DNA from 4 places in the Nonomuraea sp. 10N515B genome. Region 3 is predicted to be linked to each of the others. Evidence: riboswitches for the same ligand, from Rfam matches in the RefSeq annotation. Region 3 holds a riboswitch; each other region holds the start of a gene.
What was found. Region 3 has a riboswitch for cyclic di-AMP ahead of ACTWQA_RS39580 (glycoside hydrolase family 25 protein). Riboswitches for the same ligand answer to the same signal wherever they lie in the genome.

Region 1 (7,370 bases), on a different contig from region 3:
TCTGCTCACCGTCTTCGATCTTCGTGACCTCGATGTCGGGCTGGCTGACGGGGAAGACGTCGACCTCGTCGACGGCCTGGCCGTACAGCTTGGGCACCGCGTCGTTGAGGGTCTCCTCCAGCACTACCGCCCGGCCGAAGCGCTGCTCGATGATGCGGGCCGGAACCTTGCCAGGCCGGAACCCGGGGACGCGCACCTGCTGCGCGACCTTCTTGTATGCCGCATCCATGCTCGGGCGCAGCTCGTCGAACGGCACCTCGACAGTGAGCTTGACCCGCGTGGGGCTGAGCTCCTCGACAGCGGTCTTCACGGAATGGTCTCCTTGATCAAGCTACGAGTGATCGCGGGCGCGTCCATCGGTACGGCCCACGCGCCGCGCCCACATGTGCGGTGTTGGGGCATGCTCTGCCACGGCCGCATCCAACGCCGATGGTCCAGTCTAGGGCAGATGCACACCCAACAACGACGCCCGCCGCCGTCAGAACTCCTCCGAGATCGTCCGCAGTAGCTCGATCGTCTCATCGGGGGTGGTGCTCACGGCACACAGCCGCTCCATCACCTCGGTGTATCGGTCCACATCCTCACGCTTGTCCAGGTAGAGCGCGCTGGCGAGCTGCTCGACGTACACGACGTCGGGCAGGTCGGGATCGGGGAAGCGCAAGATGCTGAACGCCCCGCCCTCGGCACTGTGCCCGCCGAAACTGAACGGCATGATCTGGATCGTGATGTTCTGCTGGCGCATGAGGTCGATGAGGTGCTCCAGCTGGGCCCTCATCACCTCGGCTCCGCCGATCGGCCGCCGGAGCGCGGCCTCGTCGATCACCGCCCAGAAGACCGGCCCGTCCGGCTTGTCCAAGATCCTCTGGCGCTCCAGCCGGAGATCGACCCTCCTGGCGATCTCCTCCGCCCCAATGCCCGCCGCACCGGCGGTCACCACAGCCCTTGCGTACTCTTTGGTCTGCAACAGTCCCGGCACGAACTGGACTTCGTAGGTCCTGATCCTGGCGGCCGCCTCTTCGAGGCCGACGTACGCCTGGAACCACGTGGGCAGGACATCGTTGAACCGGTGCCACCAACCCGGCTCGTTGGCGGTGGCGACCAGGTCGAGCACGGCGGAGCGGGCCTGCTGGTCCACGACCCCGTACAGAGTCAGCAGGTCGGCCACGTCGCGTTCTTTGAACCCCACTCGGCCCAGCTCCATGCGGCTGATCTTGGATTCCGAGCCACGGATGAGGTGGCCGGCCTCCTCACGAGTGACGTTCTTCGCTTCCCTGAGCTTGCGCAGCTGGGAGCCCAGGAGGATGCGCAGCGCCGTCGGCCCGGAACCCGGCTGGTTCTGCGTCACTTTGCCTCCTATCAAGGTCCGCACACACAGTGACACCACATCGCCTTGAATGACAAGGTCTCAACCTCGTGTCCGATTCCGGGATCTATGCCCAAAAACGGTGTTTGCTATTGCACATTGCAGCTGCACGTGCATTTGGGTCTTGCAGCCGCAGCGGTCGTGACCCATGATGGCTTAGTGCATATTGGGCCAAACATGCACTAACCAAGGCTGAACGGGGAGGTATCGGCGGCATGGTGGAGGATCCTCTGGCCACTGCCGATTGCCTGCAGATCACCCGCGAAGTGGGCTTCGACCACCTGCTCTCGGGTGGCGGCCAGCCGTACACGACCGCGTGCCCGTTGCCCTTTCAGGCCGACTCTGTGAAGACCGCCAGGGACGTGACCCGCTCCACACTGCAGGGCTGGGGACTGCACGACCTGAGCGACGACGCCGCGCTCGTGGTGTCGGAGCTGGTGACGAACGCCGTCAGATACGCGATGTACGCCGCCGGGCGCCGGGAGATCGAGCTGCTGCTCATGCGGGTCGCGCCGCACGTGCTGCTCGCGGTGGCCGACCCCAGCGACGAGGTGCCGCGGCCCAAGGAGCCGGATTTCATCTCCGAGAACGGGCGCGGCCTTTACATCGTCGAAACGTACAGCCAGTGCTGGGGCTGGGACCCCCTGGCTCGCGGCGGCAAGGCCGTCTGGGCGCTGTTCCGCACGGAATCCTGACCCAACCTTTAGATCACCTGGTACGGCGTCTCCCTGTTCTCTCTCGTGACCAGAATGCTAAATTGGTCATCGGTCAACAGTCACGAGGAGGCCTTTGTGCATGCCGAGCACCGCGGGCGGGCTGACCGGATTCTCGACGCGGCCAAGGAGCTGCTGCTGCGCTGGGGATACCGGCGGGTGACGATCGACGAGATCGCCAAACGCGCCGGGGTCGGCAAGGGCACGATCTACCTGCACTGGCGTACCCGCGAGCAGTTGTTCTTCGCCGTCGGCGCCAGGGAGGCGGTGGCCATGCTGGAGGCGGTCGTCGCGGGCATGCGGGCGGATCCTGACGAGATCGCGCTGCACCGGTACATGCGCCGGTTCTTCCTGGAGGCGATGCGGCGGCCGGTGCTGCGGGCGATCTTCACCAGGGACGCCGAGATGCTCGACAAGTTCCTCGCCAGCCCGGCCAGGAAACCGCTCGAGGGCGCCAAGTTGCTCGCCTCGCGCGAATACCTGGGTGAGCTCGCCCGGCACGGGTTGCTGCGGGAGGGTCTGCGACCCGAGGACCTGGACTATCCGCTGCCGACGATCGTGTTCGGGTTCTTCGCCGTCGAGCCGCTGCTTCCGGCCGAGGTCACGCTCAGCCTGGAGGAGAAGGCCGGCGTCCTGGCCGACACGTTGCGCAGGACGTTCGAGCCGGAGCGGCTGCCCGACTGCGCGCCGGCGGCCGAGCGGGTCATCGAGATCTTCGAAGGGCTCTCCCGTGACTTCCGTGACGCGGCTTATGGAGGCGGCGATGGGACATGACATCCGTGGGCTGCACCACGTGGGACACGTGGTGCATGACATGGGACAGGCGCTCGAGCGATACCGGCGGATGGGGTTCGCGCTGCCGGGGCCCGCGTACCCGGTGGTGGGCGAGCCGCCCGAGCCGGTCGGGGTGGGCAATACACACGCGTACCTCACCGGCGGCTTCCTCGAGCTGGTCACCGTCGCCGGGGCGGGGCGGGTTCCCGGCGACGCGCGGCTGATCCCGCTGCGGGCGCCCGCGGAGCGGCTGCCCGCGCTCAAGGAGGCCGTCCGCGGCACGGCGGCCAACCTGGAAGCGTGCCTGCGGCGCTTCGAGGGTGTGCACATCCTGATGTTCGACGCACTCGGCATCGACGGCGCCGCCGCCCGGCTGACGGCCGGCGGCGTCGGGCACGGTGGGGTGCAGGCGGCCCAGCGGCCGGTCGAGACGGCGGACGGGGTGCGGATGGAGCCCGTCCGGTGGCTGGAGATCGACGGCTCCGAGCCGGGGCTCGTGCCGGAGGGACGGGTCGGGCTGGCGGAGAACGCCTCCGCGCATGAGGCCGCCGACCATCCCAATGGCGCGGTCGAGCTGGTCGAATGCGTGTTGTGCGTGGCCGACGACGAGCTGGACGAGGCCGAGCGGCGCTATGAGCGTTATGTGGGACGTACGGCATCGCGGGACGGGCTCGTGCGGACCTTCGCGCTCGGCGGCGACGGTGCTCACATCACGCTGGTCGGCGCGTCCCGGCTGGACGCGCTGTTGCCGGGCGAGGGTGCGGTGGCGCTGCCCGGGTTCGCGGCGTACGCGGTGGCGGTGCGGGACGTCGCGGCCACCGGGCGGTTCCTGGGCGAGGCCGGGATGACGGTCGGTGAGACCGCCGCAGGCGAGATCTTCGTGCCCGCCCGCGAGGCGCTCGGCACCGCGATCGTCTTCCGTCAGCGGTGACGGCGAAGCGGCAGGGGACCGTTATTCGCCGGTAACGCCGTCGATACGCTCGCGTAGAAGATCGGCGTGACCGTTGTGGCGGGCGTACTCCTCGATCATGTGGACGAGGATCCAGCGGTGCGTGCAGTCCCGGCCGTTGCGGTCGCCGACGGCGTCCAGCGGCGTGGCGGCCGAGATGGCGCGGGCGCGCTCGATCTCGTCCTGCCACGTGGCGAACGCCTCCTCGGCCGAGGCGGTGTCGACGTCGTTGAAGTCGGCGTCGTTGTCGCGGTCCTTGTCCCACAGCTTGGGGATGTCCTCGCCGTTCAGCACGCGGCGGAACCAGGAGCGTTCGACGTGCGCCATGTGCCTGACCAGGCCGAGGAGAGACAGGGTCGAGGGCGGGGCCGAGCGCAGGCGCAACTGCTCGTCCGACAGGCCCGCGCATTTGACGGCGAGGGTGGCGCGGTGCCATTCGAGCCAGTTGTTGAGCACCGTCAGCTCGTCGCCGGTGAGGGGCGGTGGGGTACGGGAGTCGATCACGAGCCCTGACCTTACCTTCGGCCTGGTGTGCGGCTTTCAGTGCATGGAGATGTGCACGTGGTCGAAGTGGTTCTCGGTGATGCTGCCGCGGTCCGACATTCCGCTCCAGCCCGAGCTGTGGTTGATGCGCTGCTTCCAGATCACGTACTTGATGCCGAGCTTGTCCATGTTCTTGATCGCCCACTCCGCGATCCGGTCGCCCAGCGCGAGGTTCGCGGCCGACGGCATCGAGCCTCCGGTGCTCATCATGAAGTCGCAGGCGCGTCCGAGCGGGTGCTCGCCGCTGGAGCCCGAGCGGAAGCACCCCACCGTGTACGGCAGCGAGAAGTTCTTGCCCACCTGCTCGCGCATGAGCCGGGTGCGCGGAGTGATGTTGTCGGAGCCGGAGGGAAGTTCGGGGGCCCAGCTGCCGTCGGATTTGCGGCCGGTGCCAAACGGCACGAGGTCCTGGAGCTTCTTCTTGATGTCCTCGATGACGTCCTCGGCCTCGTCGCGCTGCTTGTCCACCTCGGCCGCGTCCCCGCGGATCTCGGCCGCCAGCGCGGCGGCGTCCTTGGCGGCCTTCTCCTTGTCGTCACGGGCCTTGGCCACGCCCTGCACGAACGCCTGCTGTTCGACGGTCAGCTGGTTGAGCACGGCCGCGCTGCCGCCGCTCGCGGGCAGCATGAAACCCGGCACCGGGGGGTTCCCGTTCTGGTAGCGAAGCCGGGCGATCTCGGCGACCCGCTGCTCGGCCGCGGTCAGCGTCTGCTCCGCGGTGGCCAGGCGCTCATTGGCCGTTTTGGCGGCCTGCTGGGCCTTGGCCAGCTCGACGCGCTTGAGGTTGTACTGCTCGATGAGCTTGTCGATCTTGCTGTTGAGCTGCTTGAGCTGGGCGCGGAGCTCGGACTCCGTCGGTTTGGGTGCCGCCGACGCCGCGGTCGCCGGGAAGAAGGCAACGGCGGCGGCGGTGATGAGGCTGATGGCAAGACTCGCGAGGGACGGCGAAGGGAGCGGAGCTCCCGAGCGAATCAGGGCAGCCGCCACGTAGATGTTTCCTCTCCCTCTGCCGGCCGGGTTAGCTGACGGGTTCGGGCATGGGAGATCCCTACCACCGAAGTGGATTCACCCCACGTGCGATGGGTCCCCGGCTCCCGGGCAACTCGCCCGGGATTAGGCGGGCACCGGCCGTTACGGCCGGTGCTTATCGGGATATTAGTGGTAGATCACGAGTCATGCGACCTTAAGTAGAAATCTATTAGTGATCTACTCGTGATCGAAGCATGCGTGCGGCCTCCTCCGGCAGCACGTCGTTGACGAAGGCCCCCATCGCCGACTCCGACCCCGCCAGATACTTCAGCTTCTCCGGCGCCCGCCTGATGGTGAACAGCTCCAGGTGCAGGTAAGCCAGCTCACGGCCCTGTCGTACCGGCGCCTGGTGCCAGGCCGCGATGTACGGCATCACGACCCCGAACAGCCCGTCGAACGCCTTCAGCACCGACGTGTACAGCGGCGCGAACGCGGCACGCTCCGCCTCTGTCAGCGCCGCCAGGTCGGGCACCTGCCGGTGCGGGTAGAGGTGCACCTCGAACGGCCAGCGCGCGGCGGCGGGCACGAAAGCCGTCCACAGCTCGTTGGCCGCCACCACCCGCGTGCCGGCGGCGCGCTCGGCGGCCAGCACGTCGGCGAACAGGTTTCCCTTGTAGCGAGCGGCGGCGCCCAGCTGCAGCTTGGTCCGCGGGGTGACGTACGGATAGGCGTAGATCTGGCCGTGCGGGTGCGCGAGCGTGATGCCGATCTCCGAGCCCCGGTTCTCGAAGCAGAAGACCTGCTCCACGCCCTCGATGGCGGACAGTTCGGCCGTGCGGTCGGCCCATGCCTCCATGACCAGCTCGACCTGGGCGTCGGACAACCGGGAGAAGGACGAGGAGTGCTCGGAGGTGAAGCAGACCACCTCACAGCGGCCCACGGCCGGACGGACCTCACTCAGCCCGCCCACTTCCCCATAAGTCCCGATATTTTCGGAAAAAGAGGGGAAGCGGTTCTCGAACACCACCACGTCGTAGTCGTACGCCGGGATCTCCGTCGAGCGCGTCTCCGACGACGGGCACAGCGGGCACTCGGCCGCCGTGCCGGTCGGCTGGTGCGTCCGCGTCTGCCGGTGCCCCGCGATCGCGATCCACTCCTCGGTCAGCGGGTCGTAGCGCAGCTCAGAGGCCACCGGCCGGGGGTCCAGCGTCCGCCGGTCGATCGCGCTCCTGTCGGCGTCGTCCCGCCGGTCGAAGTAGATCAGCTCTCGGCCGTCGGCCAGGTTGGTGATGGTGCGCTTCAAAGCGAGCCCTCCGCGATGATCAGTTCCCCGGCCGTTTCGGCCAGGTGCGTACGTGCTTCCTCCGGCAGCCCCGCGTCGCTGATGACCACGTCGGCCTCGCTCAGCTCGGCGATGGTGCTGATGCCCACCGTGTTCCACTTAGTGTGGTCGGCCGGGACGACCAGGCGGTTGGCGGCCGCCACCAGCTCCCTGTCGGTCTCGGACTCGAGCAGGTTGGGCGTGGTGAACCCGGCCCGCACGCTCATCCCGTGCACGCCGAGGAAGAGCGTGTCCACGTGCAGGCGGCGGATGGCGGCCACGGCCACCGGGCCCACTAAGGCGTCCGATGGCGTGCGTACGCCGCCGGTCAGCACCACCGTGCGGTCGGCGCGCGGATTGCGGTGGAAAACGTCGGCGACGGGGATGGAGTTCGTGATCACCGTGAGCTCGGGCACACCGATCAGGTGGTGCGCCAGCACCCAGGTGGTGGTGCCCGCGGACAGCGCCACAGCGGTGCCGGGGCGCACCAGTTGTGCCGCGCAGCGCGCGATGGCCTGCTTCTCCTGCTGCTGGCGGGCGGACTTCGCGGTGAAGCCCGGCTCCTCGGTCGATCCCGGGCCGAGGGCGGTCGCGCCGCCGTGCACCTTTTCCAGCAGGCCCCGCTCGGCCAGCACCTCGAGGTCGCGGCGGATGGTCATGTCGGAGACGCCGAGCTCGCGGACGAGGTCGGCCACCCGGACACCGCCGTCGCTGCGTACGCGTTCGAGGATCGCCTGC
Region 2 (7,370 bases), on a different contig from region 3:
GGCTGGTCGTGGACGTGTCGCCCGGCGCGGCCGGGCTGCGGCTGTCCACCGTCCCGGCGGAGTCGGTGGAGCAGGTCGGCGCCATGCCGAAGGCGGTGACCGCGCACGACGTGCGCTTCGGGGAGACAGACGGGACATGGCGGGCACACGTCGTGGTCGACGTCTAGCCCCACGGGACTTGCGCGGTGAGCTAGCCCTTCACGACGCCGACGGGCGCCAGCTTGGCCACCTTGCGCGCCAGGCCAGCCTGTACGCAGACCTCGACCACCGCGTCCAGATCCTTGTACGCCTGCGGCGTCTCCTCGGTCAGCCCGCGCGGCGACGCCCCGCGTACGGCGATCCCGGCACGCTCCAGCTCGGCCCGCAAGGTGGCCGCCCTGGTGGTCTTGACCGCCTGGTGGCGGCTCAGCCGGCGACCGGCCCCATGGCAGGCCGAAGCGAACGCCGGCCCGCCCGGCACTCCGGCCAGCACGTACGAGCCCACCCCCATGGACCCAGGCACCAGCACCGGCTGCCCCAACGGCCGGAGATCGGGCGGCAGGTCCGCGTGGTCGGGTGGCAGCGCCAGCGTCGCGCCCTTGCGGTGCACGCACAGCTGCCGCGTCCCGCCGTCCACCTGGTGGGCCTCCAGCTTGGCGAGGTTGTGCGACACGTCGTACAGCAGGCTCAGGTCGCCGTGGCCCGTGACGCGGTCGAAGGCCCGGCGGGCGGCCTGGCCGAGCAGTTGCCGGTTGGCCCGGCCGTAATTGGCGGCCGCCGCCATTGCCGCGAGGTAGGCCCGTCCCTCGTGCGACTCGACCGGCGCGCACGCCAGCTGCCGGTCAGGCACGCGGATGCCGTACCTGGTCATCGCCGCCTGCATGGTCTTCACGGCGTCGGTGCAGATCTGGTGGCCCAGCCCGCGCGACCCCGTGTGGATCATCACGCACACCCGGCCCTGCCACAGCCCGTACGCCTCGGCGACCTCCTCGTCGTAGACGTCGGTGACGGCCTCGACCTCCAGGAAATGGTTGCCCGAGCCGAGGCTGCCGACCTGCTGCAGCCCGCGCTCCCGCGCCCGGTGGCCGACTCCGGCCGGATCGGCGTCGGCCACCGCGCCCCGGTCCTCGCAGCGCTCCAGGTCGCCGGGCTCGCCGTGGCCGCGCTCGACAGCGTACCGGGCGCCGCCGGCCAGGATGTTCTCCAGCTCGGCCTGGCTGTGCAGCCGCCACACCGCGCCCTTGCTCATGCCGCGCGGAACCGACACGTCGAGGGCGTCCATCAGCTTGTCCAGGCGTGGCCGCAGGTCGTCCACGTGCAGGTCGGCGAGCAGCAGCCGGACGCCGCAGGAGATGTCGAACCCCACCCCGCCCGGCGAGACCACCCCGCCCGCGGCCACGTCGGTGGCCGCCACGCCGCCGATCGGGAACCCGTACCCCCAGTGCATGTCGGGCATCGCGTAGGCGGCCTCCACGATCCCGGGCAGGGTCGCCACCGCCGCGACCTGGGCCAGCGCCTGATCCTCCGACGGGTCAGGCAGCAGCTCCCGGGTCGCGAAGACCACGCCGGGCACCCGCATGCCGCCCTCGGGCTCGATCCGCCACCGGTACGGCCGCTCCTCGACCAGTTGCATCATCACGGTCACCTTGCCGTCTCGCCCTCCCGCCCCGCCTACCCACACACCAGCCGGGGAACATCGCCGATGCCAGGTGAGCGTGTTTTCCGCCTGACCGGCGTCGAGCTGATGCCCCGCATCCGGCGTGGCACGCGGGTGCTCGGGCTGACGGCGGCCGTCGCGACCTACCGCGCGGCAGGCGTGACGATCGAGCCATCGGAGCTCCGGACGTGCACACGGCCGAGTGGGCCGAAGCCTAAGCTTCGAGGGTATGCATCCGGAAACCATGTTCGGCTGGCCGACCAGGACCGACAACGACCCCGCCCGCGTCGCCCTCCTGCTGCCCGGCCGTGCCTACGTCCCGGCCCGGCCCCTGCTGCACTATGCCAAGACGGTCTTGACCGCACACGGCTGGACCACCCAGGAAGTCTGGTGGCAGCAGCCGCCGGACCTCCCGCCCGACGACTATCCCACGTGGGTGATCGACCAGGTCACCCGGTACGTCGAACAGGAGGTCGACGCCCGGCGCGTGCTCCTGGTGGGTAAGTCCCTGGCCAGCTTCGCCGCCTCGGTCGCGGCCGACCGCGACCTGCCGGCGATCTGGCTCACGCCGCTCCTGCACCACCCTCAGGTGACCGGCGCATTGCGCCGCGCAAAGGCGCGCACCCTGCTCGTCGGCGGCACCGCGGACACTGCTTGGAAGTCTGAGGTGGCCCGTGCCCTCCCGGTCGAGCACCTGGAAGTCCCGGGCGCCGACCACGGCCTGGAGACGCGAAACCCGGTCGGCTCGGCGGAGGTGCTCGCCCGTGTGACGGCGGCCATGGAGTCCTTCGTCAGGAACCTGTGACAGCTCATGAAACGGATCAGGGAGCCGGGCTAAGATCCGGGTGCCACAGGGCCGGAGACCGACGCCAGCAGCTCGCCGATCTGGGCCATTTCCGCTGCGGTCAGCGGCCCGTGGCGTAGCGCGCCGGCGTTCTCCCCGGTCTGGGCGGCCGTCCTGATGCCGGGGATCGGCACTGTCCGACCGCCGCGGGCCAGCAGCCAGCCCAGGGCGCCCTGGACGAGGGTGCGGCCGCCGGAGGTCAGGATGTCGCGGATCGCCTCCAGCATGGCGAGAAACTCCGGTGCAGGGCTGCCATCACGGAAGAAGGTCATCCACGCTGGCGAGTCGCCGCGGACGTCGTTCATCGGCAGCCGGGAGTGCGGAGCGTACTTGCCGGACAACAGCCCCATCGCCAGCGGTCCCCGGTTGACCGAGGCGAGGTCGTGCGTGTCGCACACGGCCAGCATCGCCGGGGCGTCGCGCAGGACGCTGAGCTCGTGCTGTACGGCGGCGCAGTGGGGGCCCTTGGCGAACGCCGCCGCCCGTTCCGGGTCGTCGGTGCTCCACCCGTAGGCGCGGATCAGCCCGTCGTCGACGAGTTCCTCGAGTGTGGCGATCATGTCGTCCGCCCGCTCCAGGGGAGCGTCGCCGACGTGCAACTGGTAAAGGTCGATGTGATCGGTGCCCAGCCGTTCCAGCGACGCCCGGCACGCCTGCCGGATGTAGGCGGGGGAGACGTCGTGGCCAGTGACGTTCCTGCTCGCGGCGTCGAAGGTGTTGCCGAACTTGGTGGCGATGACCACCTCGTCGCGCCGTCCCGCCAGCGCCCGCCGGAGCACTTCCTCGCTGTGCCCAGTGCCGTAGACGTCGGCCGTGTCGAAGAACGTGATCCCGAGGTCGAGCGCCCGATGCACGGCCGCCACCGACACGTCGTCGTCCACCTCCCCCCATCCCGCGGGCTTGCCGCGGGCCGTGAACGGACCCCCGATGGCCCAGGCGCCGAACCCGATCGCACTCACCTGGATGCCGCTGCGCCCTAGATGCCGGAACGGAAGGGTCATGTCGGGCTCTCCTTCTGACATGCCGTAGACGGTTCGAGGAGCACGCTGCCATCTGGAGTGCGCTCCAGGTCAAGGCGGGGTACACGCATACGTTCAGCCTTCCGCAGGCGGCAGCCGTCGTCACCACCAAAGCTGCCCGCCGCCTCGAACGCGATCGGCCGCGGCCGGTGTGGCGTCTATCACCGTGGTCGCGCAGGTCGGCTCCGGCGACGAGGCCGTCGCCGCGGCCCGCGAGACCTCGCCCGATGTGGCGCTGCCCCGGCTACCTCGCGCGTGCCATGGCGGCGGGCGCCTCAGGTTTCATCGTCAAGGACGCGCCCCCCGAAGACCTCGCCGACGCGGTGCGCAAGGTCTATCGAGGCATCCGGGTCGTCGACCCGGTCCTTGCCACCGAGTCGTTGATCCACGGGATCAACCCGCTGACGGCGCGCGAGCGGGAAGTGCTGGTCGCGGTCGGCGCCGGCCACGCCATCGCCGAGGTCGCCAAGCTGCTGCGACTCTCCGAGGGCACCGTGCGCAACCACCTTTCGGCGGCGATCGGAAAGACCGGCACCCGCAGCAGGAGCGAGGCCGCGGCGGTGGCCAGGGAACGCGGCTGGCTGTAGGCAGGTGGAGGACGTTGGAGAGCGCCGTTTCCAGCCCTTGACTAGGAATCTATCCGTTTGTAGCCTGAATGTCAGATATGTACCCAGACAGGGTATTTGGGGTATACATCCGACTTATCGGTTCGTTACCCGACCATCGCCAGACGCATCACAGGACGGACCTGTGACCGCTGAATCCGCCTTGCGCGGAACCGGGGACCCACATCCCTTGGGGTGAATCGGCATGCCATGCCGTAGGGCAGCTTCCACGCCCGAACCCGTCAGCTAACCCGGTAAGCGGTATGGAAGCAAGGAGAACCCCCTTCACGATGGCCAAGCATCGTACGATCCATGCCCCCAAGATCAACAACCCCGCCGCCGGCACCTCCCGCGCTCTGCGCAAGATCACGGCAACCGTGTCACTGGCTCTGGTCACCGCCCTGGCGGGTGCCGGTCTCGCGGGTCCCGCACAGGCGGACGGCTTCATCGAGGGGCGCGACATGTCCCACTACGAATCCACTTACGACTGGGCCGGCAGCGGCGTCCAGTTCGGCATCGTCAAGGCGACCGAAGGCACCGACTTCATCGACAGTTCGTTCGCGCGTCACTGGGCGGAGATCGGCAAACTTCCCATGGTCCGCGGTGCGTACCACTTCGGGCACCCGGCCAACGACCCCGTCGCCGAGGCCGACTTCTTCCTCTCCGTGCTGGACAAGCAGCCCGCCAAGGCCGGAGACCTGCTCGTCCTCGACCTCGAGACCGCGGACGGTCAGTCGGCGGAGCGCGTGAACACCTGGGCCAAGACGTGGCTGGAACGGGTGAAGTCCAAGACCGGCGTCACGCCGCTGTTCTACGCCAACTACAACTTCGCCGAGCAGTACGGCCAGGGGCTGGGCGAGTACCCGCTGTGGGTGGCGCACTACAGCAAGGCCAAGGGCACGGTCGCCACGCCGACGCACTGGAAGACGTGGGCCATCCACCAGTACACCGACGACCCGTGGGACCAGAACGTCTCCTCCCTGCGCCAGGAACAGCTCCGCGCCCTCGGCCGGAAGTAGCCGGAGGCCTGCCCGTCGGTCGCGGACCCCGGTGCCGGGGCCGCGACCGTGGCCGGATCATCCCCTCATGATGGGCACGGAGCGGTCGTGGTGGAGAAGCGGAAGGCCGTGCGTGCAGGGGCGCCCACCAGGTTGTCCCAGAATCGGCGCGGGGTCAGCGGGGCCCTTGTGGCGTCGAGCAGATCCGGGAACCGGCCGGTGGCCAGCTCACTCCTGATCCGCTGCACCTCGGCCTGGAGCCGCTCGTCCGGCAGCCGAGTGCCTGGGGCCATGTAGTCGGCGAGGACGTACGCGGCGGGAAGCGGCTTCTCATGCCCGACCCGCTGCCCGCACGCCAGCGCCATGTGACTGCCGAGGGCGTTGGCCAAGCCGAGCTGGTCCACGACGAGGACGTCCAGCGGGAACGACGCCCCCAGCGTGCCGAGGACCTTGCCTGCCACGGCCAGGCGTGCGGGCTGGTCGGGCCGGAGCGGCACCGGCACCGTGTCCGGCACATGCAGACCGGTGGCGTGCACGGCGTTCAGCGGGTTCGGACTGGCGCGAACATAGGGCGTGGCGGTGACCGGATGCGGGTCCTTGGTCTGGACTACGTAAAAGCCGCGCTCGTCCGCGATTCCGTCCGGCCCGACGGCTTGTTCGTACGGCACGTCGAATGCCACGGCGCAGACCACGGCCCACAGCGTCACGACCGTGCACGTGAGCGCGGTCAGGGCACGCAGGGGGAGGACCATGGCGGGGAGCAGGACAAGCAGCAGCACCGGCAGCATCATCCGGCCATGCATGAAGTCGCCGCCGACGCGCAGGACATAAAGCAGCATCAAGATCCCCGCCAGGAGCGGGGCCATCGACACGATGAGATCGCGGCGCGTGCGGAACGCCCACAGGGACAGCGGGATGACCGCCAGCAGGGGGCCGACCAGCTGATAGGTCAGCACGGTGTCTCCGGCATAGAGGAGACCACGTGCCCACCGGGCCTCGCCGGCCTCTTTGGCGAGGGCGGTGTTGGGCACGAGAAGCCCGTAGTAGCCCATCCGGAAGATTTGATAGGCGGCCGGCAGGGCCAGGGACATCGCGAACCAGCGGGCGGCGGACCACCATCCCGGCCACCGCAGGACGAGCAACGCGCCGAAGAAGATCGGGTAGACGAGGGCCAGCTCCGGCCGGACCAGAGGCGCCAGACCGAGGACGAACACCAGTGGCCGCACCGGTCCGCCGGAAGCCGCCCGGACCAGCAGCCACCACGACACACTGATCCACAGAAAAGCCAACCCGGTCTCCAGACCGGAGGTCGCGTACTCCCAGAACGGCGGCAAAGCGAGGACGACCAGCACTCCGGCCGGCAGGAACCAGCGCGAGCCGCCGTGCAGCAGCATGGCGCCGACGACGGCGAACGTCACGGCGCCGACCGTGCACACCAGGCCGAGCAGCACGGAGACGTAGGCCACGTCCCCCTGGGTCAGCCAGGAGATCAGCGCGATCAGATAGGTCCAGGCGGTGCTGGTGTTGGCCTCGACACGCTCACCGATGTTGAAGACCGGCCCATGACCCGACAGCAGCTGCTGGACGGTCCGCACAGCGATCAGGCCATCGTCGCTGATCCAGCGGTTCTGCCACCCGGCGAAGGCCATCACGGCCGCGGCCGCCACCGTGATCACGCCGTTCCAGAGCCGTGCCCGCCGCGGTGATCGCGTGGCTGCGGGAGCGCGATCGGCGTAGATGAGCGGGCGCACGGCATCCTCCATACATCGCATCCACCACGGGGCTTCCACCCCTGGGTGTGGAGACCGCTCGTCGAACAACGATTGCCACCGTAGTTGACGTCGCCTTGTGCTGGACCAGGCCGGGAGAGCCGCTGATTATGGCCCTGGCCGTAAACGGTGCCGTGTCCCCGCAGGCCCGGTGTCGGCGACCCGAGCTGCCATGATGTCTGAGTTTCTCGAAGCCGTCGCCGGAAACGGAGAACAGACCGTGCGCATCGCTCTCGCCGGGCTCGCCACCAGCCATCCCTACACCGACGCCCGCACCCTGGCCCGCCATGCCGAGCTCGTCGTGTGGGAGCAGGATCCGGAGCGGCTGCGGCGGTTCACCGATGAGCATCCGCGGGCGAAGGTGGCAGGGAGCCTGGCCGAGATGCTGGCCGGCCCGCTCGACGGGGTGGTGCTGACCGTGCCCAACCCTCAGGTGCCGCAGGCGCTGGCCAAGGTGCTGGAGACGGGCGTGGCCTGCTTCGTGAACAAGCCTGCCGCC
Region 3 (7,370 bases):
GCTTTCTCCCCCGGACCGGTCTAATTCATCCCATCAGAAACAATGGTCACGAGACGACCATATTTCCTCACCGGTAGTCAAACCGTCACGGAAATGGAACTCCAACCTCCGGGAGAACCGCAGGCCCCTCAGGAGTGGTACGGACGCAGCCGCGGCCATCACCCAGGCACGTGAGCGCCGAGCGGGAGCGGCTTGCCGCGGCGTCAGGACGCGTCGCCTGGCGGCATCACCACCGCGTCCGGGCCCGGAAAGACGAGCTGCTCGTGCCCGTCGTCGTAGCGGACGACGAAAGGCGGCGAGCCGCCGGCGCCGCGGACCTCGATGATCTGGCCCTTCCTGTCTTTCTGACCGACGACGTGGCCGTGCACGAGCAGAATGTCACCGACGTTCGCCTGCATGATGGCTCCTCTCAGCTGGACAAGGACAACTTTGAGGTTCCTCCCCACCTTGCATCAGCCGTAGCACCGAGGGAAGGCCGGCATCCGGGGCCTCGGCATCTTCTCCGGCGTGGCCTAAGGTTGACGTATGAAGGCTTCTTCAAATAACCAGGTGTCAGATCTTGAGAGCTGCAGCACCCGGGTGGTGGACGCCGAGCGGGTCGCGGTGGTGCGCTCGCGCATGCCCGGGGACGGTGATCTGGCGGACACCGCGGATGTGTTCGGCCTGCTGTCCGATCCCGGCCGGTTGCGGCTCTTGCTGGCGCTGCTGGAGGGCGAGCTGTGCGTCTGCGATCTCGCCGTGGTGAGCGGGCTGAGCGAATCGGCCACCTCACACGCGCTGCGACTGCTTCGGGCACATCGCGTGGTGTCGGTGCGGAGGGCCGGCCGGATGGCCTACTACCGGCTCGACGACGCGCATGTCCGGATGCTGCTGGATCTGGCGGTGGCGCACACCGAGCACACGCAGGCCATCCATCCTGAACGCGACGGGCGCAAGCAGGGCTGAGCTCGCATGCGGCTCGGCGGCGGCCGACAGCCCGTCGTGTTGACAGGCCCGTGACAGATGTCGCTATCGTTCATATGTGAACAGCCATTCAGGAGTTGAGAGCGCAGGCCGGCCCGCCCGCCACCGGCCCGACGACGTGCGGCTCGACCTGTCCGGCAGCGTTCGCATGCATCCAGGCTCTCGAGACGGCGAGGTCACCGGATGAGCGCCGGGCACGGACACGGACATGGACATGGCCACGCCGGCGGCCGCCACCGCTGGCGGCTCGCCGTCTCCTTCGTGCTCATCGGCCTGTTCTTCATCGTCGAGCTCGCCTTCGGGCTGCTGTCGGGATCGCTGTCCCTGCTGTCGGACGCCGGGCACATGGCGGCCGACGTGGTCACCCTCGGCGCCGCGTTGGTCGCCACCCGCATCGCCACCCGGCCCGACACCACCGGCCGGCGCAGCTACGGCTCCTACCGGGCGGAGGTGTTCGCCTCGTTGCTGGCCGTGGCCATGATGCTCGGCGTCGCCGTCTACGTCGTCATCGAGGCCATCAGCCGCATCGGCCGCACGGCCGAGGTGTCCTCCGGGCCGATGCTCGTCGTCGGCGCGATCGGCCTGATCGTCAACGTCGTGGCCCTGCTCCTCCTGCGGTCGGGCGCCGCCGAGAGCCTCAACGTGAAGGGCGCCTACCTGGAGGTCGTGGCCGACACCGCCGGCTCGGTCGGCGTCATCGTCGCCGGCTGGCTCGTCGCCACCACCGGCCAGCCTGTCTGGGACACCCTCGTCGCCCTGGCCATCGGCGCGTTCGTCGCCGTCCGCGCCGTCTCCCTCGGCCGCCAGGTCTTCGCCGTGCTGGGTCAGCACGTGCCGGAGGGCGTCGACGCCACCGCGGTCGCGACCGACCTGTCCGCCATCGACGGCGTATGCGACGTCCACGACCTCCACCTGTGGACGCTCACCTCCGGCATGAACGTCGCCACCGCCCACCTGGTCACCAGCGACCCGAACGACAACCATGCCGTCCTGGACCGGGCCCGCGACGTGCTGCTGCGCCGCCATCACATCGCCCACGCCACCCTGCAGGTCGAGCCGACCGATCATCAAGGATGCGACGAACTGGGCTGGTGAGTGGTTAAGGGCGCAAAAAACGGGTGGTGCAGGAGTCTTTCCTGCACCACCCGTTACTTTCTGGCGACCTGCCTTGGGGTCAGGCCTTGTACTCGGGGTAGCCGTAGCCCACGACGTGGGCCTTGGGCCGGATGCGCTGCTCGACCTTGCCGTTGCCGGTGTTGCCCTCGATCGCGGTGATCGTGCCGTCGCCGTTGTCCTTCTTCACCATGCCGACGTGGTCGATGCCGTCGGTGCCCTGGCCGTTCCAGTCGTAGAAGACCACGGCGCCGGGCTTGGCCTCGGTGCCCCAGTGCTTGTTGGCCTGGAACCACTTGGCGTAGCTGACGGTGTAGGCGTCCCAGCCCATCGTGGGGCGGGCGCCGGCCTGCTCGCCGACCCAGGAGATGAACATGGCGCACCAGGGGGCGTTGGCGTAGGCCTGCAGGCTGCCGCCGTCGCGGGCGACGGTCTCGGCTGCCCGCGGGGAGGACATGTACCAGCTGTGGAACGGGGTGCCGCCGCCGGCGGCGTTCTCCGTCACGCCGATCTGCGACTCGGCGATCTTCAGTACGGTGTCCGCGCTCACCTGGCCGGCACCCTTCTGCGGGATGGCCTGGGAGGCGGGAAGGTTGGACCGCGCGGGTTGCGTGGACTGCTGGTCGGCGGCGAAGGCCGGGGATCCGGCGACGACCGTCGCGGTCATCCCGGCGGCGACCAGGGAGAGGCTTGCGGACGTCAGGGCACGAGCGAAGACGTTCTTGGCCATGGGTGAAAAATGCTCCTAGCTTCCATGCCGCCTACCGGGTTAGCTGACGGGTTCGGGCGTGGAAGTGCCCTACGGGGCGCTCGTGTCGAGCGCGCCGATTCACCCCAGACAAAGTGGGTCCCCGGTTCCGCAGATCGCGAATTCGGCGGCCGCGTCATGGTCACGGACTCGAATGCCCATGCCGATGAGACGCGGTCTCGGCAATACGGAGGACGTTACGCGGCACTGCCAGGCGTACGCCCTGATTCCTAAAGGTAAGCGAACGGCATAGAGAGATGCAAACCAGGATAGGGAGCAGGCAACAGAATGCCCTACGAGATAGGCGATCGGGGCGAAATTCTTTACCTACTCCGGGCCGTTGACGGGGTTTGCCGAAGGCGCCCGGCAACGGCGACCTCTGCCCGGCCATGAACCGTCATAGCGAGCGCTTCGTGCCTGGTCATGGCCTCACGGGAATGCGTTGGGCCCCGCTTGCGCTATCTGTGGATAGATATATACCTTTTGCGTAATCGCGGTATACGTTGTGGCGAGCTGTCGTCACCGTCGTTGCCGTTTTGTTGACCGGACCGCGCGTCCCGAGGGGATCCCTGGGATGGCGTTCGGCCGCCGAATCCGCGCCTCGCGGAGCCGGGGATCCCTATCTTTCTGCGCGCGTAGGGCACTTCCACGCCCGAACCCGTCAGCTAGCCCGGTAGGCGGTATGGAAGCAAGGAGTCAATACCCCATGCCCAAGCCCCGGCTTGCCGCAGTCGTCCATTCCCTCAAGTCCCTCAAGAACCGTCTCGACCTTCCCACCAAGACGCTCAGCCTCGCCGTCGGTGGCGCGATCCTGGCCGCAACCGCCGCCCTCACCGGTGTGGTCGGCACAGCCATCGCCTCATCCCCTGAGCACAGTCCGGTGCACGAGGCTCAGCCCGCGTCCCGATCCCTGGCCTTCGGCCTGGACATCTCCAACCACGAGCCGCTGTACGACTGGAGCGCGAGCTCGGCCCAGTTCGGCATCATCAAGGCCACCGAGGGCACGAGCTTCCGTGACGCCTCGTTCGCCAGGCACTGGCGCGAGCTCGACAAGAAGCAGATCGTGCGCGGGGCCTACCACTACGGCCACCCCGGCAACGACCCCATCGCCGAGGCGGAGCACTTCCTGTCCGTGGTGAACTCTCAGCCCGCCAAGCAGGGCGACCTGCTGGTCCTGGACCTGGAGACCACCGACGGCGAGTCCGCCGGCGAGGTCAACGCCTGGGCGAAGGCGTGGTTGTCGCACGTCAAGGCCAAGACCGGGGTCACCCCGATGTTCTACAGCGGCTGGAACTTCGCCGACACCTACGGCAAGGGCCTGGCCGAGTATCCGCTGTGGGTCGCCCACTACAGCAAGCCCAAGGGCGCGCTCACCCCGCCCGCCGACTGGAAGTCGTGGACCATCCACCAGTACACCGACGTCCCGGTCGACGAGAACGTCTCCGCGCTGACCCCCGAGGAGCTGCGTGACCTGGGCCGCCCCGCCGTCTGACACCCTCCCCTCGGCCCCTGGTCGAGGACGCCGGGGGTGGCGTCTCACCGTTCGCCACCCCCAAGGTCCTCAGGGACGGATGAGGACCTTCAGCGCCTCGCGGGCGGCCATCGCCCGATAACCGTCCGGCACGTCCTCCAGGCCGACCGTGCGGTCGAAGACACGGCCGGGCTCGATCGTCCCGTCGAGCACCTCGGGAAGCAACTCCTCGATGTACGCGCGAGCCGGCGCCACCCCGCCGGTCAGGGTGAGGTTGCGCAGGAACTCGGCAAATCCCATCGGCACCTGCTCATACTGCGGCACACCGACCCGGCTCACCGCTCCGCCGTCGCGGGCCACGGCGAAAGCCGTCACGATCGCCTCTTTGGTGCCGACACACTCCAGCACCGCGTGGGTGCCGTCGCCTCCGGTCAGCTCACGTACCCGGTCGACGCCCTCCTCGCCCCGCTCGGCGACGACGTCGGTGGCGCCGAACTCTCGCCCCAGAGCGGTGCGGCCCTTGTGCCGGCCCATGAGCATGATGCGCTCGGCGCCGAGCCGCTTGGCCGCGAGCACCGCGCACAGCCCGACCGCGCCGTCGCCGATCACCGTCACCGAGGTGTGCGGCCCGACGCCGGCCGTCACCGCGCAGTGGTGGCCGGTGGGGAGCACGTCCGACAGGGCGAGCAGGGACGGCAGCAGCGGGGAATCCTCGCCGACGGGCAGCTTGACCAGGGTGCCTTCGGCCTGCGGCACGCGTACCGCCTCACCCTGGCCGCCGTCCACGCCGTCCGCCGCCCAGAAGCCGCCGTGCCGGCATGACGTCTGCAGACCCTCGCGGCAGAAGTCGCAGGTGTTGTCCGACCACACGAACGGCGCCACCACCACGTCGCCGGTCTTCAGCCGGGACACCTCCGCGCCGACGTCCTCCACCACGCCGAGGAACTCGTGGCCGATGCGTTCGCCCAGCTCGGTGGCGGGCCTCGCCCCGTACGGCCACAGGTCGCTGCCGCAGATGCATGAGCGCAGCACGCGCACCACGGCGTCCGTGGGGTGCTGGATCTCCGGGTCGGGGACGTCCTCCACGCGCACGTCACGGGCACCATAGATCAAGGTTGCTCGCATGTGGGCCTCCCCCGTCGTGATTCTCCCGTCGTCACAGGTACCCGGGGTCGGCCGAGATCGCGTGATCGGCGCGTCTGCTCCAGGTCCGTTGTCGTTAAAGACGCCCGCATTGACATGCAAGTCGCTACTTGCCTATCGTGGGGTCCGTGGGCGACGTGTTCAAGGCCTTGGTCGACTCCACCCGGCGCAAGATCCTCGACGAGCTGACCGAGAAGGACGGGCAGACCTTGTTCGAAATCTGTACGCGCCTGGCGATGAAATATCAGCTCGGCTCCTCGCGGCAGGCGATCTCCCAGCACCTGGACGTTTTGGAAGCCGCCGGCCTGGTGGAGACGCGCCGCGAAGGCCGCTACAAATTCCACTTCATCAATACGGCGCCGCTCGAGCCCATTGTCGACCGGTGGCTCAGGCGCGCCCCGAAGGAGTCACCATGAAGATCCACCTGTCCAGTGTGTTCGTGGACGATCAAGAACAGGCCATGCGCTTCTACACCGACGTGCTGGGCTTCACGGTCAAGCACGACGTCCCGCTGGGTGAGGACCGCTGGCTGACCGTCGTGTCACCGGACGACGTGGACGGCACCGAACTCGTCCTCGAGCCCTCCAGCCACCCCGCCGTGCCGCCCTTCAAGGAGGCACTGGTGGCGGACGGCATCCCGATGACCTCGTTCGCGGTGTCGGACGTGCATAAGGAGTACGAGCGTCTAAAGGGCCTCGGCGTGCGCTTCACGCAGGAGCCGACGGTCATGGGACCGGTCACCACGGCCGTCTTCGACGACACCTGCGGCAACCTCATCCAGATCGCCGCCCAGGGTTGAGCGGAAGAATGCGTCCTATGTCTCAGGCGACCCTGCGAACCGACCGCATCACGCTTGTTCCGCTGTCCGACGAGCACCTTGAGCACGAGATCGAACTCGACGCCGACCCCGAGGTCATGCGTTACCTCGGCAATGGCCGTGCCCGTAGCCGTGAGGAGGTTGAGGTGCTCCATCGCGGGCGGCTCGCGGTCGCGGGCCGCGTGGCGGGGCTCGGCTTCTGGGCCGGTTTCGTCGACGGGCAGTTCGTCGGCTGGTGGATCCTGGAGCCGCCCACGCGCATCAACCAGGGCCCGGTCGAAGGACAGGCCGAACTCGGGTATCGGCTCCTGCGTCGCCACTGGCGCCAGGGACTGGCCAGCGAGGGAGCTCGCGAGCTGATGCGCCATGGGTTCGAAGACCTTCGGCTCACCCGTGTCTTCGCCGAAACCATGGCGGTCAACACCGCCTCCCGCGCGACGATGTCGGCCATCGGCATGCGGCACACCCGTACCTTCCACATGGACTGGGAAGATCCGCTCCCGGGCAGCCATCTTGGCGAAGTCGAGTATGCGATCAGCCGGGAGCAATGGCTCGCCTACAAGGCGGCCGACGAGGCATGCCTCCGCCCGGCGGACTCAGCGGCACGTCAGGTTGACGGCTAGGGCGGCCACCGCCAGGGAGAAGTAGAGGGTCCACGGAGCGAAGTGGTGGTCGCCGGCCCGTAGGTGCACGGTGAACGCGCCGAGGAAATACAGGACGAGGCCGCTGGCGGCAAGCGTGCCCAGGACCGGTACGGCGATCCCGGCCAGCAGCCCCAGCGCCCCGGTGCCCAGCAGCATCCCCAAGGGCCGCATCCAGGACCGGGGCACGCCCAACTTGTCCGCCTGGCTCTTGGGGTAGTCGTGGCCGATCACGTTGGCGATGGCTGCCATGCCGTTGAGGGTCGCGGCGAGGAGCGTGATCGTGAGATAGACGGCGAACATCGAGGTTCCCTTTCCGTGAGAACGATCGGCTGGTCGATCACCTCACGGACGGTGCGGCTACCCACGGAGTGACAGGTCTTCCCTGTGATCTGTGTTACAACGCGACGCCGGTCAGCTTCTCCGGGTCATCGAGGACGGGCGCCGTCACCGCGACCACCGCGTAACGTTCGT
Region 4 (7,370 bases), on a different contig from region 3:
CACGGCACCGGGATGCCGTTCAGCTTCGCCCATGCGCGGGCCATGGCGATGCGCTCGGGGCTGGTGGGATGGGAGGCATAGAGCACATATTCCACCGCATCCGGCGACAAGTCGGAAATATTGGTTACTGCCAGACGTTTCTGCATTTTTATGAATGTGGCGGGATCTCTGGTGAGGTCGAGGGCGTGGACGTCGGCCCGGGCCTCGACGCGGCGGCTGACCAGGTTCTCCGCCGGTCCCAGGAGCAGTGAGCCCAGGGTCATCAGGCCCAGCACCGCGCCCACCGCGCGAGGGTCGGCGATCGAGGTGACGCCGGTGCGGCGGCGTACCGGATCGAACACCAGGAACAGCAGCACGGCGCCCAGCCCGGCGCCCAGGCCGCCGATGAGCGTACCGGTGAGCACGTCGTTGTCCTTGGCGTGGCCCAGCTCGTGCGCCACGACCAGCTCCACCTCCGGCTGCGGGGCCTTGAGCAGCGTGTCGTAGACGACGATGCGGCGCGTGGCGCCGAAGCCGGACACGTAGGCGTTGAGCGCCGTCGTCCGGCGCGAGGCGTCGGCCACCAGCACGTCCTTAACCGGCACGCCGTCGCGTTCGGCCATGGCCAGCAGGTTCGTGCGCAGCGGGCCCTGCGGCATGGACCTGAAGTCGTTGAACAGCGGCTCGAACAGCACCGGATACACGAACGACGCCACCACTGTCAGCGCGAACGCCCCGACGGCCGCCGGGATCCACCAGCGCCGCACCTTGCGGGCCAAGGCCACGAGCACGACCAGCATCAGGCAGAGGATGGCCGTCTGCACGCCCATGTTCTTGAGCCGGTCGCCGGCCCAGGACGCCCAGTCCTGGGTGGACAGGCCGAAGGCGCGCAGCAGCGTCTCGAACCACATCCCGAGCGGCCAGCGGATCAGCTCGGTGAGCGCGGTGATGACGACGACGCCCAGGATCACCCGCAGCCACCAGGGGCCCCTCAGCCAGCCCACGGCCTTCGCGCCGATCGGGGTGGCCACCAGGAGGCCCGCGATGATGATCGACAGGGCCAGTGACAGGTAGCTCGGGAGGGTGGTGGCCGCGTCGAACGCCTGCGCTCTGGCGATCTGGGCGGCGGTGAAGTCGCGGGCCGGGTCGGGCGGGCCCCCGGCCAGCACCCGCCAGGGGGTGGCGAAGGCGGCCACGGCCAGGATCACCACCCCCAGCGCCACGGCCGCGACCGCCGCCTCTCGCCGCAACCGCCTCCCGTCCGCATCCGGAGCCCCGCCCTTGCCGGCACGCCGATCGCCGCCCACGGCCCGGCCGCCGTCGCCGCCGCCACCCGGGCTCCGAGCGTCGCCGACGGCGGTGGGATCGCCGGTCGAGACCTCGGTTCGGGGCTTCCTCGTCCCTGGTCCTGCGTCGTCCGTGTCGTGCCGTTCGCTCATCGGCCTCCCCCTCTTACGTGAGCTGCTCCCGGACGTACACGCGCCACCGTGCCGTCAGCGTCGCCACGGACAGCCCCAGCGAGGAGAGCGCCCGATCGACGCCGGACGCCTGGGCATCACGGTAGAACCTCACCAGGGTCTCCTCACCGAACCGGTCGGCGAGGAAGCGACACGCCAGCCACGCCTCCTGGTACGCCCGTGCGAGCCGCACGGGATCCCGGCCATCCGCCGCGAACGCCGCAGGCCCGGGCAATTCGCTCGGCACTCGCCCGGCCCGCACCTCGTCGGCCAGCTCGGCGGCGGCCGTCCGCACGGGCAGCCCCGCGTCCCGGTAGCCCACGTAGTCGGCGAACCCCTCGTAGAGCCAGACGGGCAGGTCGCCGGTGCCCGCCACGACGTGGGTGAGCTCGTGCGCGAGCACCACGTCCTTCCCCGTGGAGTTGAGCCTGGCGAAGACCTCCGGGACGACGATCACCCGGCCGCCGTCGGCCACCGCGGCCAGCCCGTCGACCCGCTCGACCCCGGCCAGCCCTGCCGCCTCGCGGGCGGACCCAGGCACGACGACGAGCGGCCGCACAGGCCTGCCGAGGACGTCCAACACCCGGCGTCCCGCCGTGTCAGCCCGCCGCGCCAGCTCGTCGAGCGTGCCGGGCGGGGTGTGGTGGCCGACGACGAGGGAACGCCCTGCGCGGGCCAGGACGACGCCGTCGCGCCACAGATCACGTGCTTCCGGGGGAAGAAGGGGGGACTCGGGGACCGGGGCGCTGGCGGGGGCGAGGAGCAGGAGTCCGGCCACCACGGCTCGTCGACTCACCTGCTCGGACACGATGTCCGATCGTAGCCGGGCCGGATCATAGCCGGGCCCGACCGTCACCGGGCCCGACCGTCACCGGGCCGATCGTCGCCGGGCCCCGATGTGCCACGGCAGGCGGCCCACATCGCGTCGTAACGGCGGCCCGCTTGTGAAGGGATCAGACACCGTCTCCCTGGAGGGCCATCAGCCCCGTACGGCGGGTGGGGGACGGTGGCTCGCCGTACAAGAAAGAGGGTGTGCATGAAGAACAAAAAGCGGGTGTGCATGGAGAAAGGGCCCCGATGGGATCGGAGCCCTTTCCTCACAAGCCGGGACGGACAGCGCCGACGAAAGACGCCTTGCGCCAGCTGCTCAGCTTGTCGATACGCACCCGCTCGCCTGTCCGCGGGGAGTGGAGCATCTTGCCGTTGCCGACGTAGATGCCCACGTGACCGAGCCCTCTGAAGAACATCAGGTCGCCTGGCTGGAGATTCTTCCAGGAGACCTTCTTCCTGATGCCGGCGAACTGGCTGGCCGCCACGCGGGGGATCTTCACACCGGCCTTCTTCCAGGCGTACTGGGTCAGGCCGGAGCAGTCGAACGAACCAGGGCCCGTGGCACCGTACCGGTAAGGGTCACCGATCTGGTCCTTGGCCACGGCGACGGCCTTGAGGGCCTTCGCCTCCTGCCGGGCGATCCTGAGAGCCTTGGCCGACGTCGCGGAGCTAACCGCCGTATTGGCCTTGGTCGTGGAGGCACCGGCTGAATCGCTGGTCGTCGCCGCCTGCGCCGTCGGGGCATGGAGGATCAGACCTCCGGCCGTCACGGTCATGGTGAGCGCTACGCCACTCAGGGCAATGCGGGACAGACGGGGGTTCTGCGGGGAGGTAGACAGGATTTCTCCTTGGGTCTTCCACGAACGCCTACCGGGTTAGCTGACGGATTCGGGCCTGGAAGTCGCCCTACAGCGCGATACGCGCCGATTCACCCCTGATCCCGGGAAGGGATCGATGGTTCCCCGGCTCCGTGCTCCTGGCTGCACGGACTCGGCAGGTCGCCGTCCGGTGTCGTGTTCGACAAGGGGACGTACGGCGGCGACCGGCGGATCTCTATCTGGCTCACATCGGGGGACCGATGCGGATTCGCGGCGACATGGCTTGTCGCTGCGACGCCAGAAGCTACGCCGAAACGTCAAGGATCGGCAAAGCGCCAGTCAGGTTGTAAAGATCCAACAACTGGTTCTGTCAGGTCCGAAACCCCTGTTGGAACGCCAGGTTCAGTTATGGAAATGTGACCCTTCTCACAAACTGCGGCACACTGTCGTGTAAGGTCCCAATTGTCACTTTCGTCACATGCTTCGCGCCGTCATCCTGAAGCCGGTGGGCGGGAGCGTTCCCGCGGCAATACGGTCCCGTTCGATGCGCCATAGCTCGTTGAGGACGTCGGTGCTGCCATTCGTCACCTTTCCGCCGATATATCGCGACAAGTACGGTTCTTGCCGCATGCTCGTGACCTGGAACCGTTCGGCAAGGGCGGCGAGCATGACGTCCGCGGGGGCGTGATCCCCATGCGCCTCGCGCCATCGCTCGAGCGGGTCACGTCCGGGACCGCCGGGCTCGCGGGTGACATCCGCCACTCCCGCGGCGGCAAGCAACGATCCGGCATCGTAGAACCAGGTGGCTGCGGCCCGGTCGGCCCAATCCCACCCGAACTCGTCCACCACCAGCAGCCCGCCCGGCCGGAGCAGCGACCGCACGCGGTCCAGCGCCGCCTGGAGCGGATGCACGTGGTGCAGCGAGAGCGACATGACGACCGCATCGAACAACGATCCACCGTCGTAGTGGCGCGCGAGCGCCGGGTCGTTGTCGGCCGAGTCGGGATAGGTCACGACATCGGCCTGCACCGCCGGCACCCCGGCCGCCCGCGCCGCTCCGACGGCCTCCGGCGAGATGTCGATCGCGGTGACCAAGTGACCGCGCCGCATCAACTCGGAGGCCAGCGCGCCCCGCCCGCAGCCGACGTCGAGGATCCGCTGCGGCTGCCGGGAAAGCACCTGACTCAGCCACGCGTACTGGTGGTTGTCCACCGTTTCTGTCTCCATGCGACCGAGCATGACCGCTCGCAGCCATGCACACCACTGCAGGTTCGGCATGGAAGCCATAAGCTCTATGCATGCTTGATGTGTGGTCGCTGAAGGTGCTGGTGGAGGTGGGGAGGCTGGGATCGTTCTCGGCGGCGGCCGAGGAGCTGTCGATGACGCAGCCCGCCGTGTCCCGGCAGATCGCCACGCTGGAGCGGCACACCCGCGTTCGGCTGTTCGAACGGCTGCCGCGTGGCGTCCGGCCGACGGACGCCGGGCGGGCGGCACTGGAGCAGGCCGATGAGGTGCTGCGGGGGTTGAGGCTGTTCGAAACGCGGATGCGGGCCTTCGCGACGGCGGAGGCGGGGCGGGTCCGGGTGTCGGCCTTCCCGAGCGCCGCGACCAGCTACCTTCCCGACCGGTTCCGTTCGTTCGCGGCCAGGCACCCGGACGTGGAGCTCTCCCTCACGGTCCGCTCCGGCGAACACGACCGGTGCGCCGCCGTCCTGGACGGTGAGACCGACATCGCCCTCCTGACCTCCTGGGACATGAGCGGCCCTTCGGGAACCGCGGGCATGCCCGGGGTGGCGCTGACACCGCTGCACGAGGACGAGCTGCTGGTCGCACTGGCGGTCAGCCATCCGCTGGCGAAGCGAAGCCGGGTGCGGCTGCGGGATCTCGCGGCGGATCCGTGGATCGACGGCACCCATCCCGACTGCCTCGGTCCCATCGCCCAGCTCGCGGCGGCTCTGGGCCGGGCGCCACGGATCAGTCACGTGTGCGACGACTGGAACGGCAGGCAGGGGTTGGTCGCCGCCGGGGTGGGGGTGATGCTCTATCCGTCGATCGCGGGCTACTCGACCGCTCGCCCGGACATCCGGCTCCTGCGCCCCTCACCGCCCCTGCCGTCGCGCACCATCCTCGCCGCCACCCTGCCCCCGACCGACCGCCCTCCGGCCGTCTCCGCCTTCCTGAGCACGCTCACCTCCCGGCCCACCGACCCGGTGCGGTAGACGGAGAAGATGCTGCGGCGGCGAGGGCGTGATGGGCAGGCGCCGCCTTACGGGCGGACGGCGCCGGCGAGGGTGCGGCCGTAGTCGGAGAGCTGGACGACCTTGATGACGTCACCGGTCTGCGGCGCGTGCACGATCTCCCCGTTCCCGGCATAGATGCTGACGTGCCCCAGCCCTTCGCTGAAGATGAGGTCACCGGGCTGGAGGTCGTCCAGAGACACCTTGCGGTCGGCCCCCCACGCCCACTGCTGCCACGTCGTGCGGGGAAGCGACACCCCTCCGGCCTGCCACGCCGCCTGCGTCAGCCCCGAGCAGTCGAACCCGCCGGGCCCCGTACCCCCGTAGACATACGGCTTGCCGACCTGCGCGTACGCGAACCGCAGCACCGCCGCCGCGTTCCCCGACGCCGATCCTGTGTACTTGATGCCGGCGCTGCTGGGATTTCCAGGATTGTAGGCGCCCAGCTTCTTCAGGAGCTTCTTCTGCTCGGCGATCAGCTTGAGGATCTCCGAGCGCTCCTCCTCCACCCCGTCGCGTTCCCTGTCCGCCGCTTCCAGCGCCTCCTGCGCCTTGTCACGCTCGGCCTTCAGCCCGCGGTTCTCCCGGTCGAAAGCGGCGAGCTTCTGCGCCCGCTCTTGCGACATCTGCCCCGCGACCGCCAGCCGCGACAGGAAGTCCTCGGGATTGCCCGCGCCGATCAGCCCGGGAAGGGAGATGACGTCGCCACCGAGCCGGTAGCTGTCCACGGCCATGTTGATCACCTGGGCCCGCAGGTCGGCGACCGTCTCCAGCTTGCGCTTGTAGCTGTCGTTCAGCTTGACGTAGGTGCTCTTGGCCTTCTTGTAGCGTTCCGTCGCCGTGTTGTACTGGTCGACGACCTTGTCGGCCTTGTCGTTGAGCTTCTCGAGCTTGGCCTTCGCCTGGCTGATCGTGGGCTTGGGATCAGCGACGGCGGCTCCCATGGGGGACAGCACCAGCCCGAACGCGATACCCACGGACACCGGCACCCGGCCAAACCTCACTGTGTCGCCTCCCAGGGATAACACCTGGGGCGAAATAGTACAGAAGTGGCGGCTGGGGTTACCCCCAAACAGTCAATTCGTAACCTAGGCCCGGCCCAGCCGGCGCAGCAGCAAGGCAGACGGAACGGGTCTGGCTCCCATCCGCCTGACGGACTCGGCCACCTCGCGGTCCGACGACACCACGGCCATGGCCCGGCCGGGCGGCTCCGCGCGTACGAGCTGGCGGATCAGGTCGTCCGCGGTCTCCCCCGGCGCGCTGAACAGCACCCGCACCCCGCGCGGCGCGACCACCTGGACGGGGGCGTTGAGCTCGGCGCCGTCGAACACCACGGTCACCTCGACCCTGGTCTGCGCGACCAGCCCGCCGAGCCCGGTCATCAGCCGGTTGCGCTGGTCGGCGAGCGTGAGCGTGCCGTAGCCGGTCTTCGTGACGTTGTAACCGTCGATGACCAGGTGCACCTGCGGCACCGCCAGCAGCTGGTCGAGCAGCTGCGGGTCGTCGTCGGCGAGGGCGCGCGCGGGCACCGCGCGCACGCCGGGCCGCTCGCCCGTGACGGCGGCGACCGAGTCCGCGGGCCGGCTGATCGTCGTGGGCAGGGCGAGCTCCCTGCGCAGCCCCGCCGAGGCGTCCTGCAGCGCGTCGAGCAGCACCCTGATGCGGGCGTCCTCGATGCTCCTGCCCTCGCGGGCGGCCCGGCGCGAGGCCTCCAGCTGCTTCTCGACGTCGGCCAGCCGCTCACGCAACCGCCGCAGCTCGGACTCGCCGGCGCTGCCCGCGGCCACGGCGGCCGACCTGGCGTCCTCGGCCGCGCGCTCCATTTCCTCGGCCCGCGCGACCGCGGCCTTGGCGCGCTCGCGGGCGTCGTGGAGTTTGCGCCGCAGGTCGGAATTCTCGGCGCGGGCGAGCTTGACCTGCTCGCGCAGCCGATCGGCCTCCTCCTTGGCGGCGCTCTTCTGTGCGGCGAGCTGCTCACGCAGCCGCGAGACCGCCTCTTCGCGCTCCGACCCCTCGGCCGCCGCGGCCGACTGCTCCAGGTCGGTGCG

Region 1: it holds a riboswitch for cyclic di-AMP, as region 3 does, so the genes downstream of both, ACTWQA_RS28680 (coiled-coil domain-containing protein) here and ACTWQA_RS39580 (glycoside hydrolase family 25 protein) in region 3, are expected to answer to the same signal.
Region 2: it holds a riboswitch for cyclic di-AMP, as region 3 does, so the genes downstream of both, ACTWQA_RS02660 (glycoside hydrolase family 25 protein) here and ACTWQA_RS39580 (glycoside hydrolase family 25 protein) in region 3, are expected to answer to the same signal.
Region 4: it holds a riboswitch for cyclic di-AMP, as region 3 does, so the genes downstream of both, ACTWQA_RS18240 (C40 family peptidase) here and ACTWQA_RS39580 (glycoside hydrolase family 25 protein) in region 3, are expected to answer to the same signal.

Annotation. Positions count from the first base shown of each region.
Region 1 is NZ_JBQQBQ010000021.1:7,405-14,774, forward strand. It holds gene tig (trigger factor) at 1-310, opposite strand, end outside; gene ACTWQA_RS28655 (helix-turn-helix domain-containing protein) at 479-1,345, opposite strand; gene ACTWQA_RS28660 (ATP-binding protein) at 1,579-2,058, shown strand; gene ACTWQA_RS28665 (TetR/AcrR family transcriptional regulator) at 2,155-2,850, shown strand; gene ACTWQA_RS28670 (VOC family protein) at 2,840-3,781, shown strand; gene ACTWQA_RS28675 (DinB family protein) at 3,803-4,303, opposite strand; gene ACTWQA_RS28680 (coiled-coil domain-containing protein) at 4,340-5,329, opposite strand; cyclic di-AMP (ydaO/yuaA leader) riboswitch at 5,336-5,472, opposite strand; gene galT (galactose-1-phosphate uridylyltransferase) at 5,541-6,614, opposite strand; gene ACTWQA_RS28690 (DeoR/GlpR family DNA-binding transcription regulator) at 6,611-7,370, opposite strand, start outside.
Region 2 is NZ_JBQQBQ010000002.1:51,742-59,111, forward strand. It holds gene ACTWQA_RS02635 (archease) at 1-167, shown strand, start outside; gene ACTWQA_RS02640 (RtcB family protein) at 191-1,615, opposite strand; gene ACTWQA_RS02645 (hypothetical protein) at 1,866-2,441, shown strand; gene ACTWQA_RS02650 (aldo/keto reductase) at 2,471-3,481, opposite strand; gene ACTWQA_RS02655 (response regulator transcription factor) at 3,727-4,086, shown strand; cyclic di-AMP (ydaO/yuaA leader) riboswitch at 4,245-4,380, shown strand; gene ACTWQA_RS02660 (glycoside hydrolase family 25 protein) at 4,395-5,123, shown strand; gene ACTWQA_RS02665 (hypothetical protein) at 5,189-6,853, opposite strand; gene ACTWQA_RS02670 (Gfo/Idh/MocA family protein) at 7,092-7,370, shown strand, end outside.
Region 3 is NZ_JBQQBQ010000038.1:51,412-58,781, reverse strand. It holds gene ACTWQA_RS39600 (DUF1918 domain-containing protein) at 204-398, opposite strand; gene ACTWQA_RS39595 (ArsR/SmtB family transcription factor) at 550-945, shown strand; gene ACTWQA_RS39590 (cation diffusion facilitator family transporter) at 1,147-2,058, shown strand; gene ACTWQA_RS39585 (CHAP domain-containing protein) at 2,138-2,806, opposite strand; cyclic di-AMP (ydaO/yuaA leader) riboswitch at 2,820-2,964, opposite strand; cyclic di-AMP (ydaO/yuaA leader) riboswitch at 3,401-3,519, shown strand; gene ACTWQA_RS39580 (glycoside hydrolase family 25 protein) at 3,531-4,316, shown strand; gene ACTWQA_RS39575 (zinc-binding dehydrogenase) at 4,386-5,420, opposite strand; gene ACTWQA_RS39570 (ArsR/SmtB family transcription factor) at 5,567-5,854, shown strand; gene ACTWQA_RS39565 (VOC family protein) at 5,851-6,237, shown strand; gene ACTWQA_RS39560 (GNAT family N-acetyltransferase) at 6,255-6,878, shown strand; gene ACTWQA_RS39555 (DoxX family protein) at 6,852-7,199, opposite strand; gene ACTWQA_RS39550 (class I SAM-dependent methyltransferase) at 7,294-7,370, opposite strand, start outside.
Region 4 is NZ_JBQQBQ010000011.1:28,094-35,463, forward strand. It holds gene ACTWQA_RS18225 (glycosyltransferase family 4 protein) at 1-3, opposite strand, end outside; gene ACTWQA_RS18230 (M48 family metallopeptidase) at 1-1,418, opposite strand, end outside; gene ACTWQA_RS18235 (hypothetical protein) at 1,432-2,244, opposite strand; gene ACTWQA_RS18240 (C40 family peptidase) at 2,534-3,043, opposite strand; cyclic di-AMP (ydaO/yuaA leader) riboswitch at 3,117-3,273, opposite strand; gene ACTWQA_RS18245 (class I SAM-dependent methyltransferase) at 3,560-4,312, opposite strand; gene ACTWQA_RS18250 (LysR family transcriptional regulator) at 4,384-5,304, shown strand; gene ACTWQA_RS18255 (NlpC/P60 family protein) at 5,352-6,299, opposite strand; gene ACTWQA_RS18260 (NYN domain-containing protein) at 6,411-7,370, opposite strand, start outside.